DNA from 2 places in the Sphingomonas panacisoli genome. Region 1 is predicted to be linked to the other one. Evidence: predicted binding sites of a transcription regulator. Region 1 holds the regulator's gene; the other holds the start of a gene.

What was found. Region 1 encodes LexA, which represses DNA repair genes until DNA is damaged. Its sites were predicted from a motif close to GTTCCNCNCTTGTTCT; they were not measured.
Region 2: a site for LexA is predicted at 1,637-1,652, ahead of FPZ24_RS08835 (formate--tetrahydrofolate ligase). Genes of this name have one in related genera too.

The regions. Positions count from the first base shown of each region.
Region 1 is NZ_CP042306.1:1,331,970-1,340,330, reverse strand. Features, by position in the region: gene FPZ24_RS06805 (anthranilate synthase component II) at 1-404, shown strand, start outside; gene trpD (anthranilate phosphoribosyltransferase) at 401-1,396, shown strand; gene trpC (indole-3-glycerol phosphate synthase TrpC) at 1,393-2,181, shown strand; gene moaC (cyclic pyranopterin monophosphate synthase MoaC) at 2,174-2,644, shown strand; gene FPZ24_RS06785 ((R)-mandelonitrile lyase) at 2,713-3,108, opposite strand; gene FPZ24_RS06780 (molybdopterin molybdotransferase MoeA) at 3,206-4,393, shown strand; gene lexA (transcriptional repressor LexA) at 4,449-5,129, shown strand; gene FPZ24_RS06770 (PaaI family thioesterase) at 5,130-5,552, shown strand; gene FPZ24_RS06765 (ComEC/Rec2 family competence protein) at 5,466-7,709, opposite strand; partial or broken gene gltX (glutamate--tRNA ligase) at 7,738-8,361, shown strand, end outside.
Region 2 is NZ_CP042306.1:1,724,532-1,732,892, forward strand. Features, by position in the region: gene FPZ24_RS08825 (tetratricopeptide repeat protein) at 1-27, opposite strand, end outside; gene FPZ24_RS08830 (DNA recombination protein RmuC) at 59-1,414, opposite strand; gene FPZ24_RS08835 (formate--tetrahydrofolate ligase) at 1,741-3,402, shown strand; gene FPZ24_RS08840 (GIY-YIG nuclease family protein) at 3,443-3,733, opposite strand; gene def (peptide deformylase) at 3,790-4,314, opposite strand; gene recR (recombination mediator RecR) at 4,359-4,955, opposite strand; gene fmt (methionyl-tRNA formyltransferase) at 5,009-5,971, shown strand; gene truA (tRNA pseudouridine(38-40) synthase TruA) at 5,968-6,708, shown strand; gene FPZ24_RS08865 (class I SAM-dependent RNA methyltransferase) at 6,718-7,899, opposite strand; gene FPZ24_RS08870 (NAD(P)H-hydrate dehydratase) at 7,896-8,361, opposite strand, start outside.

The sequences.
Region 1 (8,361 bases):
TCAGCCTCGATCTGGTCGCGGCCTGCGCGGACGCGGGCAAGCCGTTGCTAGGCGTGTGCCTGGGCCACCAATCGATCGGCCAGCATTTCGGCGGACGCGTCGTGCGCGGCGGGCTGATGCACGGCAAGACCTCGGCGATCACGCATGACGGCACCGGCCTGTTCGCGGATATCCCGTCACCGTTCCGCGCGACGCGCTATCACTCGCTGGTGGTCGACGACATTCCGGGCGAATTGCTCGTCAACGCGGCCGCCGACGATGGTTTCGTCATGGGTTTCCGCCACCGCGACTTGCCGATCCACGGCGTGCAGTTCCATCCGGAAAGCATCGCGACCGAACATGGCCACGCGATGCTGGCGAACTTCCTGACAATCGCCGGTCTGACGCCCAAGGCGCTGGCATGAGCAGTTTCGCTCCGCTGCCCGATCCCTCGACGCCGCTATCGCGCGAGTCCGCGGCGTTGGCGTTCGCCGACATTCTCGACGCCAGGACCAGCGAGGACGCGATCGCCGACTTCCTCATCGCGCTCAGCGACCGCGGCGAGACCAGCATCGAGATCGCGGAGGCCGCCCGCGCGCTGCGCGATCGCCTGATCCCGATCGACGCCCCCGCCGGCGCGATCGACGTGTGCGGCACCGGCGGCGACGGGCATCACACGCTCAACGTCTCGACCGCCGTGTCGCTCGTGGTTGCCGCCAGCGGCGTCCCCGTCGCCAAGCACGGCAACCGCGCCGCGTCGAGCAAGGCGGGCGCCGCCGACACGCTCGAAGCGCTGGGGCTCAACATGGAACGCGCCGGGTCGATGGCGCAGGCGACGCTCGCCGACCTCGGCATCTGTTTCCTGTTCGCCGCCAACCACCACCCGGCGATGAAGCGCATCACCCCGATCCGCCGACGCATCGGCAAGCGCACGATCTTCAACTTGATGGGTCCGCTTGCGAGCCCAGCGCATGTCACCCGCCAGTTGATCGGCATTGCGCGGCCCGACTACGCGCAAACCTATGCCGAGGCTTTAGGGTCCTTGGGCACCGAAGCCGGGCTCATCGTGTCGGGCGAGGAAGGCCTGGACGAGGTGTCCGGCGCCGGCCCGACGATCGCGATCAGCGTCGGCCAGCTTTCAATGCCCGTGCGTATTGCTCCCGAGGATGCCGGTCTGCCCCGCCACCCGATCGCCGCGATCCATGGTGGCGATCCCGCCTACAACGCCGCCGCACTCCGCCGACTGTTGCAAGGCGAGCATGGCGCGTATCGCGACGCCGTCCTGATCAACGCCGCTGCCGCGCTGATGGTGGCGGGTCACGCCGACAGCCTGACGGAGGGCGCCGAGGAAGCCGCCGAGACGATCGACAAGGGCCTTGCCAACACGCTGCTCGATTGCTGGATCGCCTACACATGACCGACATCCTGCAACGCATCATCGAGACCAAGCGCGCCGAAGTCGCCGCCAAGAAGGCTACCACGTCGCTCGCCAGCCTGGAGGCGATGATCGCGCGTCGCGACAGCCCGCGCGGGTTCAAGGCGGCGCTCGACAAGAAGGCGAAGACCGGCCCCGCTCTGATCGCCGAGATCAAGAAGGCGAGCCCGTCCAAGGGCGTGATTCGCGAGGATTTCGATCCGCCCGCACATGCCCGGGCCTATCAACGCGGCGGTGCGACGTGCCTCTCGGTCCTGACCGACGAACAGTATTTCCAGGGCGACGATTCCTATCTCGCGCTCGTCCATGACACCGTGCCGCTACCGATCATCCGCAAGGACTTCATGATCGACCCCTGGCAGGTCCACGAAAGCCGCGCGCTCGGCGCCGATGCGATCCTGATCATCGTCGCCGCGCTCGACGACATGCGGATGGCGGACATCGAAGCCGCGGCGATCGACTGCAAGCTCGACGTGCTGGTCGAGGTGCACGACGAACGTGAAATGGAGCGCGCGTTGAAGCTCAAATCGCGGCTGATCGGCGTCAACAACCGCGACCTGCGCGATTTCTCGGTAAGTTTCGACCGCACCTACGAACTCGTCGGCAAAGCCCCCGCGGAATGCACGTTCGTGGCGGAGAGCGGGCTTACCGGCCGCGCCGATCTGGATGCGATGCGCGAGAAGGGGATCGACTGCTTCCTGGTCGGCGAAGCGCTGATGCGCGCCGACGACGTGGAAGCGGCGACGCGGGCATTGCTCGGTGGCTGACCTCACCCATCTCGACGAAGCAGGCGCCGCGCGAATGGTCGATGTCTCCGCCAAGCCCGACACGCCGCGGCGCGCGGTGGCCGAGGGCCGCATTGCGATGTCGGCCGAAGCTACTGCCGCGATCCGCGACGGCGCGGTGGCGAAGGGCGACGTGCTCGCCGTCGCGCGCGTCGCCGGGATCATGGCGGCGAAGCGCACAGGCGACCTGATACCGCTCTGTCATCCCCTGCCGATCACCAGCGTCGCCGTGGACCTCATCACGGACGACATCGGCGTCACCGCCACCGCAACCGTCACCACGACGGGCAAGACCGGCGTCGAGATGGAGGCGATGACCGCCGTGTCGGTTGCGCTGCTGACGATCTACGACATGGCCAAGGCGATCGACAAAGGCATGACGATCGGCGACGTGCGGCTGCTGGAGAAAAGCGGCGGCAAATCGGGGTACTGGACCGCGCCCTAGCCGGACATTCCGTCGTTACACGCGATGTGCGAAAGTATCGCAAGCCTCGCCCGCGACGCGTGACGCGACTACCCGCCATATTGTTCGTCGGTCACCTTTTCCAGCCAATCCACGACCTTGCCGTCGAGCGCCTCGGCGATCGCGATATGCGTCATCGCCGTGGAGGCGGTTGCGCCGTGCCAATGCTTTTCGCCGGGCGCGAACCAGATGATGTCGCCCGGCCGGATTTCCTCGCGCGCTCCCCCTTCGCGCTGCGCCCAACCCAGCCCGGCCGTCACGATCAGCGTTTGGCCCAATGGATGCGTATGCCACGCCGTCCGTGCTCCTGGTTCGAATGTCACCGTCGCACCGCCAACCCGCGCAGGAGCTTCGGTCTTGAACGGCGCATCGAGCCGGACCGTGCCGGTGAAATAGTCGGCCGGCCCCGGGGCCGATGGCTGCGATCCGCTGCGCTTGATATCCACGATGTCCTCCCGATCGGTTGCAGTCCAACGCCTTGGACACCAGTACGATCCGCAAGGGGACTGTAACAATGCGGCGGGTTCGTGCCATGGTCCCAACATGAGTTCGCTCCTCCCCGTCGCCGACGCGCAGGTACGGCTGTTCGCAATGGCGCCGCGCGTTGCGGCGGAGACGGTGCCGCTCCCGCAAGCGGCCGGACGATGGCTGGCCGAGCCCGTCGTTGCACGCCGCTCCCAACCCGCAGCCGACTTGTCGTCGATGGACGGTTACGCGATCCGCTTCGCCGACCTGCCCGGGCCCTGGCGCGTGGCCGGCGAGAGCGCGGCGGGGCGGCCGTTTTTCGGGCCGGTCGGTCCAGGCGAAGCGGCGCGCGTGTTCACCGGCGCGACGATGCCTGCGGGAACGGACAGCGTGCTTGTGCAGGAGGAGGCTTCGCGCAACGGCGACACATTGATACTCGCCGGCCAAGGCCCACCACGGCTCGGCATGAGCGTCCGGCGCCAGGGTCTAGATTTCACCGCGGGCGATACGCTGATCGCCGCCGGCGAACGGCTGACCCCGGCGCGGATCGCGCTGGCGGCGACAGGTGGCCATGGCGAGCTCGTCGTCAACCGGCGGTTGCGCGTGGCGATCCTGGCGACCGGCGACGAGTTGATCGCGCCGGGCGCGATGTCGGACGATCCGCTTGCCCTGCCCGAAGGCAACAGCACGATGCTCGCGGCGATGCTCGCCGATCTGCCCGTCGATGTGACGCTGCTCGGCATCGTCCCTGACGAGCTCGACGCGCTCAAGACTGCCTTCTCCCGCGCGAAGGCCGACATCATCGTGACCACCGGCGGCGCATCGGTCGGGGATCACGACCTCGTCCGGCCCGCCCTCGAAGCCGTCGGCGGCGTCATCGATTTCTGGCGGATCGCGATCCGGCCGGGCAAGCCGATGCTCGCGGGAGCGCTCGGCGACGCGGTCGTGCTCGGCTTGCCGGGCAATCCGGTATCGGCGTTCGTCACCGCGACCCTGTTCCTCCGCCCGTTGATCGCGGCGATGGCGGGTACGGCCGATCCGCTACCCAAAACGATCACCGCGACGCTCGCCGAGCCCCTGCCGGCCAACGATCACCGTCAGGATTATCTCCGTGCCACGACATGCGACGGACGCGTCGCCATGGCGCCGATCCAGGACAGTTCGATGCTTGCCACCCTCGCCCGCGCCGACTGCCTGATCGTCCGTTCGCCGCATGCGCCGCCCGCGCAAATCGGCGACGACGTGGAGATCGTTACGCTCGCTTGACTTGGTTCGGAATGTTCCATATTGGTTCCGCGTCTGTTCTGGACGGAGGAACATCATGCTCACGAAGAAGCAGCACGAACTCATCTGCTTCATCAACGACCGGCTTGCCGATACCGGGGTGTCGCCGTCGTTCGAGGAAATGAAGGAAGCGCTCGACCTCAAGTCGAAATCGGGCGTGCATCGCCTGATCTCCGCATTGGAGGAGCGACAGTTCCTGCGTCGCCTGCCCAACCGCGCGCGCGCGCTCGAAGTGCTCAAGATGCCCGAGCGTGCCGAGGCCAAGCGGCCCGCTGCGACCACGGCGACGCTGCCGAAGGGTAACAATTACCGTCCGATGCCCGAACCGGCCAACGACGTGATCGAAATCCCGCTGCACGGCCGCATCGCCGCCGGTGTCCCGATCGAAGCATTCGAAGGATCGTCGATGCTTGCGGTCCCCGCGGCCTTGCTCGGCAATGGCGAACATTACGCGCTCGAAGTGTCGGGCGATTCGATGGTCGAGGCCGGTATTCTCGACGGCGACTATGCGTTGATCCGCCGCACCGAGACCGCGCGCGACGGCGAGATCGTCGTAGCGCTGATCGAGGATAGCGAAGCGACGCTCAAATATTTCCGCCGCGAGGGCGCGATGGTCCGGCTCGACCCGGCCAACCGGGCATACGATCCGCAGCGTTACGCTCCGGCGCAAGTCCGCGTGCAGGGACGCCTGGCGGGGTTGCTGCGGCGCTACGACTAAGTGTCGAGCGTCTTCGATCGTTTTCCGAAACCGCCTTGTGCGGAGACGCTAGGCTGGGAGCTGCTGGCGGCCGATCCGGCGACCGGTGCCGTGCGGATCGCGTTCGAGGCTAGGCCCGCTTTCTGCAATCCCGGTGGCAACATCCAGGGCGGTTTCGTCGCGGCGATGCTCGACGACACGCTGGGGCCGGCAGTCTTGGTGAAGACCGATGGCGCTGCTTATTGCGCGACGATCGACCTGTCGGTGCGGTTCCTGGCGCCGGCCAAGCCCGGACGGCTGATCGGCGACGGCCGCATCGTCCAGCTCGGTAAGACGATCGCGTTTCTCGAAGGTGAGTTACGGGACGACAGTGGCCGCATCGTTGCGACCGCTACCGCGTCCGCGCGCGTCGTTCCCACCGCCGGGCTCGCGCGAACCTCCTGACCGCGCCGTCATCCACGGATGGCGGTCGTCAGTCGAGCGGACGGTGACGACCCGCCCACTCGACAGCGCGATCGCGACGCCGCCGGTCTTGCGCAATGTCGGCGCGTCGAGCTTGAGCCAAGTCGGCGTGCAGGTGCGCGGCAAGCGGCGATCGCTGACGACGATATCGGCCGATCGGCAGGCGTCGGCGAGTTGCTCGATCGGGAGTTGGTAGAGGCTGCGCGTCGCGAGGATGCGGAAGGAGCGGCCGCCCGACACGATCGTCGCCAGACACGCATCGCGGCTGCACGACGCGAACGGCTGTTCGGACAGCAGCAGCGCCTCGCCGTCGACGCCGGCATTTTCCGCCATCGTGTCGCGGGCATAGTCGCCGGCCTTGTCGCGCAGCATCGCGATGCGCCCGTCCGGCGTGCGCACCGCTAGATGCTGGCCGTCGCCCGAGACGAGCAGGTCCGGCGCGGGCGTCATCAGCGCCCAGACCGCCCCCACCGCGAACGGTGCCAGTCCGATAAACCGCGCGCGCATTCGCAGCAACGCGACGACCAAACCGCCCGCGACCATCAATCCATACGCGCCGCCCGGCATCGCCGGCAGCATCGCGAGCGACCCCGGCGCGCCCGCCGCGATGCGCGCGATCCACAGCAGCAGCGCGAGCGCTTTGCCCGTCACCCACCAGAACGGCGCGCCCAGCCCGACCGCGTCGAACGCCAGCGCTAAGGCCTCGGCCGGCATGATCACGAACGTGGTCAGCGGGATCGCGACGATATTGGCGAACGCGCCGTACAGCCCGCTCTTGTGGAAATGGTAGAGCGCGATCGGCGCCAGCGCGGCCTCGACCATCACGCCGGTCAGCAACAGCGACCCGACCTCGCGCCCGACCTTGCGCCACCACGCCTCGTCGCGCTTCATGAACCAGGCTTTCACCCGTGGATGCTCGTGCAGCGCGACGATCGTGGCGACGGCGGCAAAGCTCAGCTGGAAGCTCGGGCCCATCAGCGCCTCGGGCCACAGGAGCAGCACGACGAACGCGCCCGCCGCGACCAGCCGGAGCGTGATCGCCTCGCGTCCCATCGCCAGCGCCGCCATTACCAGGAGGGCCGCAATGCACGACCGCGCGGTCGGCACCTGTCCACCGGTCAGCAGCGTATAGCCGATCGCGGCGAGCGCGCCGACGCCTGCCGCGATCACCGGGATACGCGTGCGAAGCGCGAGCCACGGCCACAAGGCGAGCAGCCGCGTGACCGCCCAGATCGTCGCCGCGACGACGGCGGTGATGTGCAATCCGCTGACCGACAGCAGATGCGCGAGCCCCGAACGACGCATCGCATCGGAGTCCGCCTCGCCGATCGCGCCCTCGTCGCCCGCCGCCAGCGCGGCCGCGATCCCACCCGCGCTGCCGGCGACCTGCGCTTCGATGTGCGCGGCGAGGCGCGCGCGTAGTCCGTTCGACTGGGTCCCGGGCGTCACCACCGTCACCGGTGCGATTCCTTTCCCCGTCGCGCCGAGCCGATCGAACCAGGCGACGCGGCGGAAATCATACGCGCCGGGTACCGTAGCCTCGTTGGGCGGCATGAGACGGGCTTGCAGCTTGATGATAACGTCAGGCCCGAGCCCCGTCGGCGCATCGGTTTGGGCAAGGTTGACCCGGATCCTCGGCGGCAACGCTACCGGCGGACGCCCCTCGCCACTCTTTGCGCCATCCTCCACCGACAGGGGCGCCAATCGCAGCCGCACCAATTCCCGCGCCGGCAATGGCTCGACACTCTCGACCCGCGCGGTCATTGTCACGATCGCCGGCCACGTCAGCACCGGCGCCGCGACCGAATTCGCGCGCCACCACGCCAGCCCGATCCCCAGCGCGGCAACCGCCGCGCCGATCGCGACCGCCCTCCCCGCCCGACCATGCCGCCCCACCGCTGTCGCCGCCAACGCCAGCGCCGCGAGACAGCACATCGACGCAATCCACTGCGCCGGGTCGGACAGCACGAACCACGCCGCGATCCCTCCACCCAATGCGACCGGTAGCCACAACGGCAACTGATCCCGCTCCGCCTCCAGCCACAGCTCGAGTGCGCCGCGCGCACGCCGACCCCTTGCGGCCTGCGTTTGAAGCCACAAGTTACGCGTGCTAGGAGCCCCCTCGGCGATCGTCGCCATATGTCACTCAGCTTGGGAGCACGCGCGGTTGAGCGCAAGTTCTGATCCCGGATCGCCCGCGGGCGCATCCGCCACGCCAGTCGTCACCCGGTTCGCGCCTTCGCCGACCGGCTATCTTCATATCGGCGGCGCCCGCACCGCGCTGTTCAACCTGCTCTACGCGCGCCACCATGGCGGGAAGTTCCTGCTGCGGATCGAGGATACCGATCGCGCGCGGTCGACCCAGCCGGCGATCGAGGCGATCCTCGACGGGATGCGCTGGCTCGATCTCGAGTGGGACGGCGACGAGATCTACCAATTCTCCCGCGCGGATCGTCATGCCGCAGTGGCGCGCGAGATGGTCGAAAAGGGGGCGGCCTATCGCTGCTACCTGACCCAGGACGAACTCGCCCAGATGCGCGCCGAAGCGGAGGCGGCGAAGAAGCCGCTGCGCATCCGCTCGCCGTGGCGAGACAAGACCCCGAACGAAGAGGGCAAGCCCTTCGTCATCCGCCTCAAGGCCCCGACCGAGGGCGCGACGACGATCCACGATCGCGTCCAGGGCGAGGTCACGGTGCAGAATGCCGAGATCGACGATCTCGTGCTTCTCCGCTCCGACGGCACGCCGACCTATATGCTCGCGGTGGTGGTGGACGATCACGACATGGGCGTG
Region 2 (8,361 bases), 390 kb from region 1:
CATCACGATCGTTGCGCGCCTCAACATCCCAAAACTCATCGTCCGTTACTCCGACGAATCACGCTTCCGCCGAACGATCCGCTATCTCGCTGACCGACGCAAGCTTCACCAAAGGACGCGGCGTCTGCTCGACGATCGGCGGCGATTCGATCGAACGGCCCGCGGTGTCGATGTTGAATTCCTCGAACCGTTTGGCCTGCGTCAGGACCTGCGTCTCCAGGCTGCCGACGAACGCGTTATAGGCGTCGTTGGCCAGCCCGATGTTGCGGCCGAGCTTGGCGACATGACCGCCCATCACCGCGAGCCGCGCATAGAGTTCCTTGCCCAGTTCGGCGATCTGGCGCGCCTCGCCCGCCAGCCTCTCCTGCCGCCATACCGCCGCGACGGTACGTGCGATCGCGATCAGATTGGTCGGGGTCGCCAGCAATACGCGGCGATCGAAGGCGAAGTCCCATAGCGACGGGTCCTGTTCGAGCGCGGCGGACAGGAAATGTTCGCCCGGCACGAACATGATGACGTAATCGGGGGCGTCGTCGAACTGGCTCCAATACGCCTTGGCGCCGAGCGCGTTGACATGCGCGCGCATCGACGCGGCGTGGCGCTGCAGCCCGAGCGCGCGCTCGGCGTCGTCGATCGCGCCGAACGCGTCCTGATAGTCGTTGAGCGAGACTTTGGCGTCGATCACCAATTGCTTGCCGCCGGGGACGTTGATGATGACGTCAGGGCGCAGCCGACCACCCTCGCCGTCGGCGACGCTCACTTCGGCCTGGAAATCGGCGACGTCCGACAGCCCGCAGCTTTCGAGGACATTGCGCAACTGCTGCTCGCCCCAGCGCCCGCGCGCCTTGGGGGCGTTGCGGAGCGCGTTGACCAGTTTGGAGGCTTCGGCGCGGACCGACTCGCTGCCGACACGCATCGATTCGATCTGGCCTTTCAAGTCGCCGAACGCATCGCGGCGCTCGGCTTCGACCTTGGCGACGCCCTGTTCGTATCGTTCGAGTCGTTCGTGAACAGGCTGCAGCAACGCCTTGAGATTCTGCCCACTTGTCGTTTCCGATTGCCGGAACCGCTCGTCGGCACGCTGGAGGAACTTGGCCTGAGCGTCGTCGAGCAATTTTTGCCCGACCTCGGCGAACTGGCTGGCGAGCGCATCCTTCGCCGCCATGAGTTCGACCATTCGCGCCTCGAACGCTTTCTCGCGCTCGGCCGTCGCCGCGCGGTGCGAATCGAGCGAGCGCATCGCCGTGTCGCGCTCGTCGGTCACTTCGGCGAGCAGCTTGCGCGTCAAATCGTGCTGATCGGCATGCACCTTCGCCGCCGCCAGTTCGCCGACGCCATGCCGCGACGCGAGCAGCCAGCCCAAGGCGGCGCCGAGGATCAGGGCGACGACGCCGACCAGAATCACGGCAGTCACGCGGCCACCCGCAAGGTTACAACGTTGACACCAGCACGATCGTTTTGGCCAAAAGCGTCGGGAAAGCCGCCGCAAAGCGCCAACGACGCGTCGCCTGCGCGCCGCACACGCCTCATCATGGTCACACTGTCGCGTCCGCGAGGGATCGCCGACGCGGCGGCGATGCCACGCCAATGCGACGTGCTGTGTCCAGTGATATACAAAAAAGAACGTGCCATGCGTGGAACATAGATCGAACACGTCATGTAGGACAATGCTATTTTCGACGGTCACCCCGGCACGAGGGCGGGGTGACGGCAGATGGCATATGCGGCTAACGTCGTTGTATGCTGTCCGACATCGACATTTCGCGCGCCGCAACGCTCCAACCGATCCAGGCGATCGCCGACAAAGCGGGGATACCCGCCGACGCGGTCGAACCCTATGGCCGCTTCAAGGCCAAGCTCACTCGCGAGCACCTCCCCGTCCCGCGCGACCTCGGCAAACTGATCCTGGTCACCGCGATCAGCCCGACCCCCGCCGGCGAGGGCAAATCGACCACCTCGGTCGGGCTCGCCGACGCGCTCAACCGGATCGGCAAGAAGACGATGATCGCCTTGCGCGAACCGAGCCTCGGCCCCTGCTTCGGCACCAAGGGCGGCGCAACCGGTGGCGGCTATGCGCAGGTCGTGCCGATGGAGGATATCAACCTCCACTTCACCGGCGATTTCCATGCGATCACCAGTGCGCACAATCTGCTCGCGGCGATGATCGACAACCATGTCCATTGGGGCAACGCGCTCGACATCGACGTGCGGCGCGTGGTGTGGCGGCGCGTGCTCGACATGAACGACCGGGCGTTGCGCGACATCGCCCAGTCGCTCGGCGGGCCGGCCAACGGCTTCCCGCGCGAGAGCGGATTCGACATCACCGTGGCCAGCGAAGTGATGGCGATCCTGTGCCTGGCGGACGATCTGGAGGATCTGGAGGCGCGGCTCGGGCGGATCGTCGTCGCCTATTCACGCGACAGAAAACCGATCACCGCCAAGGCCTTGAAGGCCGATGGCGCCATGGCGGTATTGCTCGCGGAGGCGATCAAACCGAACCTGGTACAGACGCTGGAGGGCAATCCGGCGCTCGTCCATGGCGGGCCGTTCGCCAATATCGCGCACGGCTGCAATTCGGTGATCGCGACGCGGACGGCGCTGGGGCTGGCCGACTATGTCGTGACCGAAGCGGGGTTCGGCGCCGATCTGGGCGCAGAGAAGTTCTTCGACATCAAGTGCCGCCAGGCCGACTTGAAGCCGTCGGCCGCGGTGATCGTCGCGACGGTGCGCGCGCTCAAGATGAACGGCGGCGTGGCAAAGGCGGACCTCAGTACCGAAGACGTCGAGGCCGTGAAACGCGGCGGGGTCAATCTGGCGCGGCATATCGAGAACGTCCGGCAGTTCGGCCTGCCGGCGGTCGTCGCGATCAACCGCTTCCCCACCGACACCGGCGCCGAGCTGACCGAGGTGATCGCGATCGCCAAGGCGCATGGCTGCGACGCGATCGTCTGCACCCACCACGCCGACGGCGGCAAGGGCGCGGAGGGTCTGGCGAAGGTGGTCGTCGAACTTGCGGAAGCGCCATCGCAATTCGCGCCGCTCTACGACGACGATATCCCGCTGTTCGACAAGATCAACACCGTCGCGACGCGCATCTACCGCGCCGAGCACGCCACCGCGGAGCCGAGCGTCCTGGCGCAGTTGAAACGATGGGAGGATGCGGGATACGGCCACCTGCCCGTCTGCATGGCCAAGACGCAATACAGCTTCTCGACCGATCCCGCCGCGTTGGGCGCACCGACCGGGCATAGCGTGCCCGTGCGCGAAGTGCGGCTGGCGGCGGGCGCCGGGTTCGTGGTCGCGATCTGCGGCGAGATCATGACGATGCCGGGGTTACCCAGGGTACCGGCCGCGGAGGGAATCAGGATCGGCGCAAGCGGGGAGATCGAGGGGTTGTTCTAGCCTTAGTCGTCACCCCAGCGAACGCTGGGGTCTCAGGCGGCTAGGCCAGTCGGTCGAACAAGTCCTCCCAATTCGGATTCATGCTTTCGATAAGTTGGATTTTCCATTCGCGTTTCCACGCTTTGATCGCCTTCTCGCGAGCGATCGCCGGCTCGATATCGTCGCTCGGTTCGGCGAACACCAGCTTGTCCAGATTGTACTGGCGGCAGAAAGCCGATCCCACCCCGCGACGATGTTGATCGACACGCGCTGCGAGATCGGCGGTCACGCCTGTGTAAAGCACGCCGCGCGGCTTGTTCGTCATGATATAGACCCAGCCGCCCTTCGCCATGACGCGAGGTTACGCGATGCGGCCTGAGATGCCAGCTTGCGCTGGCATGACGATTGTTACGCCGCCTTCCGCAACTTCGCCAGCTTCTTCATCAGCATGTCGCGCTTCAGCTTGCTGATGTGATCGGTGAACAGCACGCCGTTGAGATGGTCGATCTCGTGCTGAACGCACGTCGCCATCAGGCCGTCCAATTCCTCTTCGCGGCTCTTGCCGTTTTCGTCCTGCCACTTCACGCGACAGCGTGCGGGGCGCTCGACCTCGGCATATTGCTCGGGGATCGACAGGCAACCTTCGTTGTAGGTTGAGGTTTCTTCGCTAACCGATAGAATTTCCGGGTTAATGAAGGTCATCGGCTTGCGCACTGGCTCGCCGTCTTCCTCTTCCGGCTCCTGCAGATCCATGACGAAGATGCGCTGTTCGATCCCGACTTGTGTCGCGGCGAGGCCGATGCCGCGCGCGTCGTACATCGTGTCGAACATGTCGGCGACCGTCGCGCGGACGGCGGCGTCGATCGTAACGACCGGCTTGGCGACGACGCGGAGGCCGGGATCGGGAACTTCGAGGATGCTGAGAACGGTCATGGCGGTCAGCTAGAAAAGCCCCCGCCCCCCGTCAAGCGGACCGATCAGGCGACGGGTCGTCGCGCCCGCATCGCCTGGGCCAGCGTGCCTTCGTCGAGATAGTCGAGCTCGCCACCGACCGGCAGGCCATGCGCGAGCTGGGTCAGCCGCACCGGGAATTGCTCGATCCGCTCGGCGATGTAGTGCGCCGTCGTCTGCCCCTCGAGCGTCGCGTTCATCGCCAGCACGACCTCGTCGATCCCGCCCGCTTCGACCCGTTGCACCAGCCGCGCGATACCGAGATCCTCGGGCCGCACGCCGTCGAGCGCCGACAGCCGCCCGCCCAGCACGTGATACCGCCCCGGAAACAGTCGCGAGCGTTCGAGCGCCCACAGGTCAGCGACTTCTTCGACCACGCAGAGGCTCCGCTGGTCGCGGCGCGGGTCCGCGCACACGCTGCAAGGGTCGCTGGTGTCGATGTTCCCGCACACCGAACAGGTCGCGAGCCGGCGATCGACCGCCTCCAGCGCCGACAGGAGCGGCGCCAAAGCCCCTTCCCGCTTCTTGAGCAGATGCAGCACCGCACGCCGCGCCGACCGCGGGCCGAGCCCCGGGAGCCGCGCGAGCGCCTGCGTCAACGCCTCTATTTCCTGCGATGCCATGACGGCACAGATAGGGGGTTGCCCTGCCTCCTGCCAAGCGGGATGAGCGAGCCATGCGGATCGTCTTCATGGGAACGCCGGACTTTGCCGTCCCGACGCTCGACGCCTTGGTCGCGGCAGGTCATGAGGTCGCGGCGGCGTACAGCCAGCCGCCGCGCCCTGGCGGACGGCGCGGCCGCGAATTGACGCCGTCGCCGGTGCAGGCGCGGGCGGAGGCGCTGGGCATTTCCGTCAGGACGCCGACGAGCCTGCGCAACGCCGAGGCGCAAGCCGAATTCGCCGCGCTCGACACCGATATCGCAGTGGTCGCCGCCTATGGGCTCATCTTGCCGCAAGCGGTACTCGACGCGCCAAAACATGGCTGTTTCAACGTCCACGGTTCTTTGTTGCCGCGCTGGCGCGGTGCGGCACCGATTCAGCGCGCGATCCTGGCCGGCGATGCCGAGACGGGCGTGGGCATCATGCGGATGGAGGCCGGGCTCGATACCGGACCGGTGATGTTCGAAGGGCGGACGGGGATCGACGGCAAGACGGCTGGCGAACTGACCGACGAACTGGCGCAGATGGGCGCGCGATTGATGGTCGAGGTTCTCGGCGATTTGGCCGCCTTCCCGCCCCGTCCGCAGCCCGACGATGGCGTCACTTATGCGAAGAAGATCGACAAGGCCGAGACGCGGCTCGATTTCACCCAGCCGGCGGAGCAGGTCGAGCGTCAGGTCCGCGCGTTCAACCCGCCTGGCGCGTATATCGAAGTTGGCGGCGAACGCATCCGCGTCCTGTCAGCCACCATTCGTCATCCCAGCGAAAGCTGGGATCTTGCGAAGCAGCGGGAATCGCTCATCGCCCGAGACCCCAGCTTTCGCTGGGGTGACGGCATTGTAGTCGGCGACGACCTCACCATCGCGTGCGGCACCGGCGCGATCCGCCCCACCCTAGTCCAGCGCGCGGGACGCGGCGTCATGACGTCAGATGAGCTGTTGCGGGGGTTTTCCCTGCCTCCCGGCACCCAACTGTGACTCGGTTTGCACTGACGGTGGAGTATGACGGCCGCCCGTTCATGGGCTGGCAGCGGCAGGATCACGGGCCGAGCGTCCAAGCCGCGATCGAGCGTGCCGCCAATGAAATCACCGGCGAGACGATCACCGTCCACGCCGCCGGTCGTACGGACGCCGGGGTGCATGGGCTCGGCATGCGCGCGCATCTCGACGTCGCGCGGGCGATCACGCCGTTTCGACTGATGGAGGCGCTAAACGCGCGCCTGCGGCCCGATCCGGTTGCGATCCTGGCGTGCGAGGAAGTGGCCGACGACTGGCATGCGCGATTCTCCTGCCTGGCTCGGCACTACGAGTACCGGATCGTCACGCGTCGCGCGCCGCTGACATGGGAAGCCGGGCTGGCGTGGCGGGTGCCGCAGGAGCTCGACGCCGCGGCGATGCACGATGCGGCGCAAGTACTCGTCGGGCGGCATGACTTCACGACGTTCCGGTCGGCGCACTGTCAATCGGACAGCCCCGTGAAGACGCTCGACCGCCTCGACGTCGTGGCGGCGGGCGATCGGCTCAGCGTGTTCGCCTCGGCGCGGTCGTTCCTCCATCACCAGGTGCGGTCGATGGTGGGGTGCCTGGCGCTGGTCGGGCAAGGGAAGTGGACACGCGACGACCTCAAGGCGGCGCTCGATGCAGCGGATCGCGCGGCGTTAGGCTTCAATGCGCCGCCCGACGGGCTGTATTTCCTGCGCGCCGACTATCCGTAGTTCTTGGCGCTAACGGCTGAATCGTGCCGCCAGTTCGACATGCGTCGACCAGCGGAATTGCCCGACCGGCTGGACCCAATCGAGTGCGTAGCCGCCATCGCACAATGCGAGAGCATCGCGCGCGAAGCTGCTGGGATTACACGAAACATATGCGATGACCGGCGTCCGCGCCGAGGCCAAGGCCACGGCCTGATCGCGCGCGCCCGCCCGCGGCGGATCGAGGACGATCGCGTCGAAGCGGTCGAGCTCCTGGACCGTCAGCGGTCGGCGATAGAGATCGCGATGATCGGCGAAGACTTGTCGCCCCGCCTGCCCCGCCGCGCTCTTGAGCGACAGGATGGCGTCGCGCGCCGCCTCCGCCGCATAGACCTTGCCACCAAGCGACAGCGCGAACGTGCCCAGGCCGGCGAAAAGATCGGCGATAGTCGCCGCGCCTCCTACCGCCTCGCGCACCGCTGAGACCAAAGCCGCCTCGCCGTCCGCGGTCGCCTGCAGGAACGCACCGTGTGGGAACGGCACCGGAACGCCGCCGAGGGTTACCGTAACCGGCTCGGGTTCCCAGCGCGTTTCCGGTCCCAAGCCGTCGTCGATCGCGAAGCGCGCTACGCCATTGGCCTGGCAGAAGGCGATGATCGCTTCCGCCGCCGCGAGCCCGTCCGCTCGCGCTCCGACCAGCAAGTCCACCCCTTGATCGCATGAAGTCATCTGGATGTCGGCACGCCGCTTCATCCCCAACCGCGCCAACAACTTGCGCAGCGGGGCCACGACCGCGAACAATTCCGGCGCGAAGACATGGCATTCCTGAATATCGACCAGCGCGTGGCTCGATTGCTCGGTAAATCCGATACTTACGCGACCGCCTTTGGCTTCGGCGTGAAGCGTCGCGCGGCGGCGGGTGCGCGGCGGCGACAGGATCGGCGCGCGGATATCGGTCTCCAGATCATGCGCCGCCAATGCGGCCGCGATCCGATCTGTGACGAACTGTGCGTAGGCGGCGTCATCCAGGTGCTGGAGCTGGCATCCGCCGCATATCGGAAAATGGCGGCAGGGCGGCGCCTGGTGATGCGGGCCTGGCGTTACCGACCCGTCGGCGTTCAGCGTATCGCCAGGCGCCGCCAATGCGGCATAGCGGCCATCGGCGGTAACGCCCTCGCCCCGTGCGACGACGCGCATGATCGTGTCGGCTTTCATAGCGATGCCCTTACGGCGGAGAGTTCGCGGGCGAGGTCATCCGCGATGAACGATCCGCCCAGGCGCCGCGCCGCTTCGCCATGCATCCAGACCGCCGCGTCCGGCGCCTCACCCGCCGCAATCATGGCGCCAATCGCCCCCGCCAATACGTCGCCAGTCCCGGCGGTCGATAGCCAACTGCTCCCGGCGGGCGCGACGGTGACGTCACCGTGCGCGGTCGCGATGACCGTATCCGGCCCCTTGAAGACCACGGTCGCGGCCGATCGGGCCGCCGCACGAAGCGAAGCGTCGATCTTGCTGCCGCTATAGTCGCCGAACACCGCCTTGAACTCGCCGGCATGGGGCGTGAGAATCGTGGCGCTCCGCCGTCCGGCGACCATCTTCAATCGATCGGCATCGAGCAAGTGCAGCGCGTCGCCGTCGATCACGAGCGGCATGTCCGTTTCGATCGCCGTGTCGAGC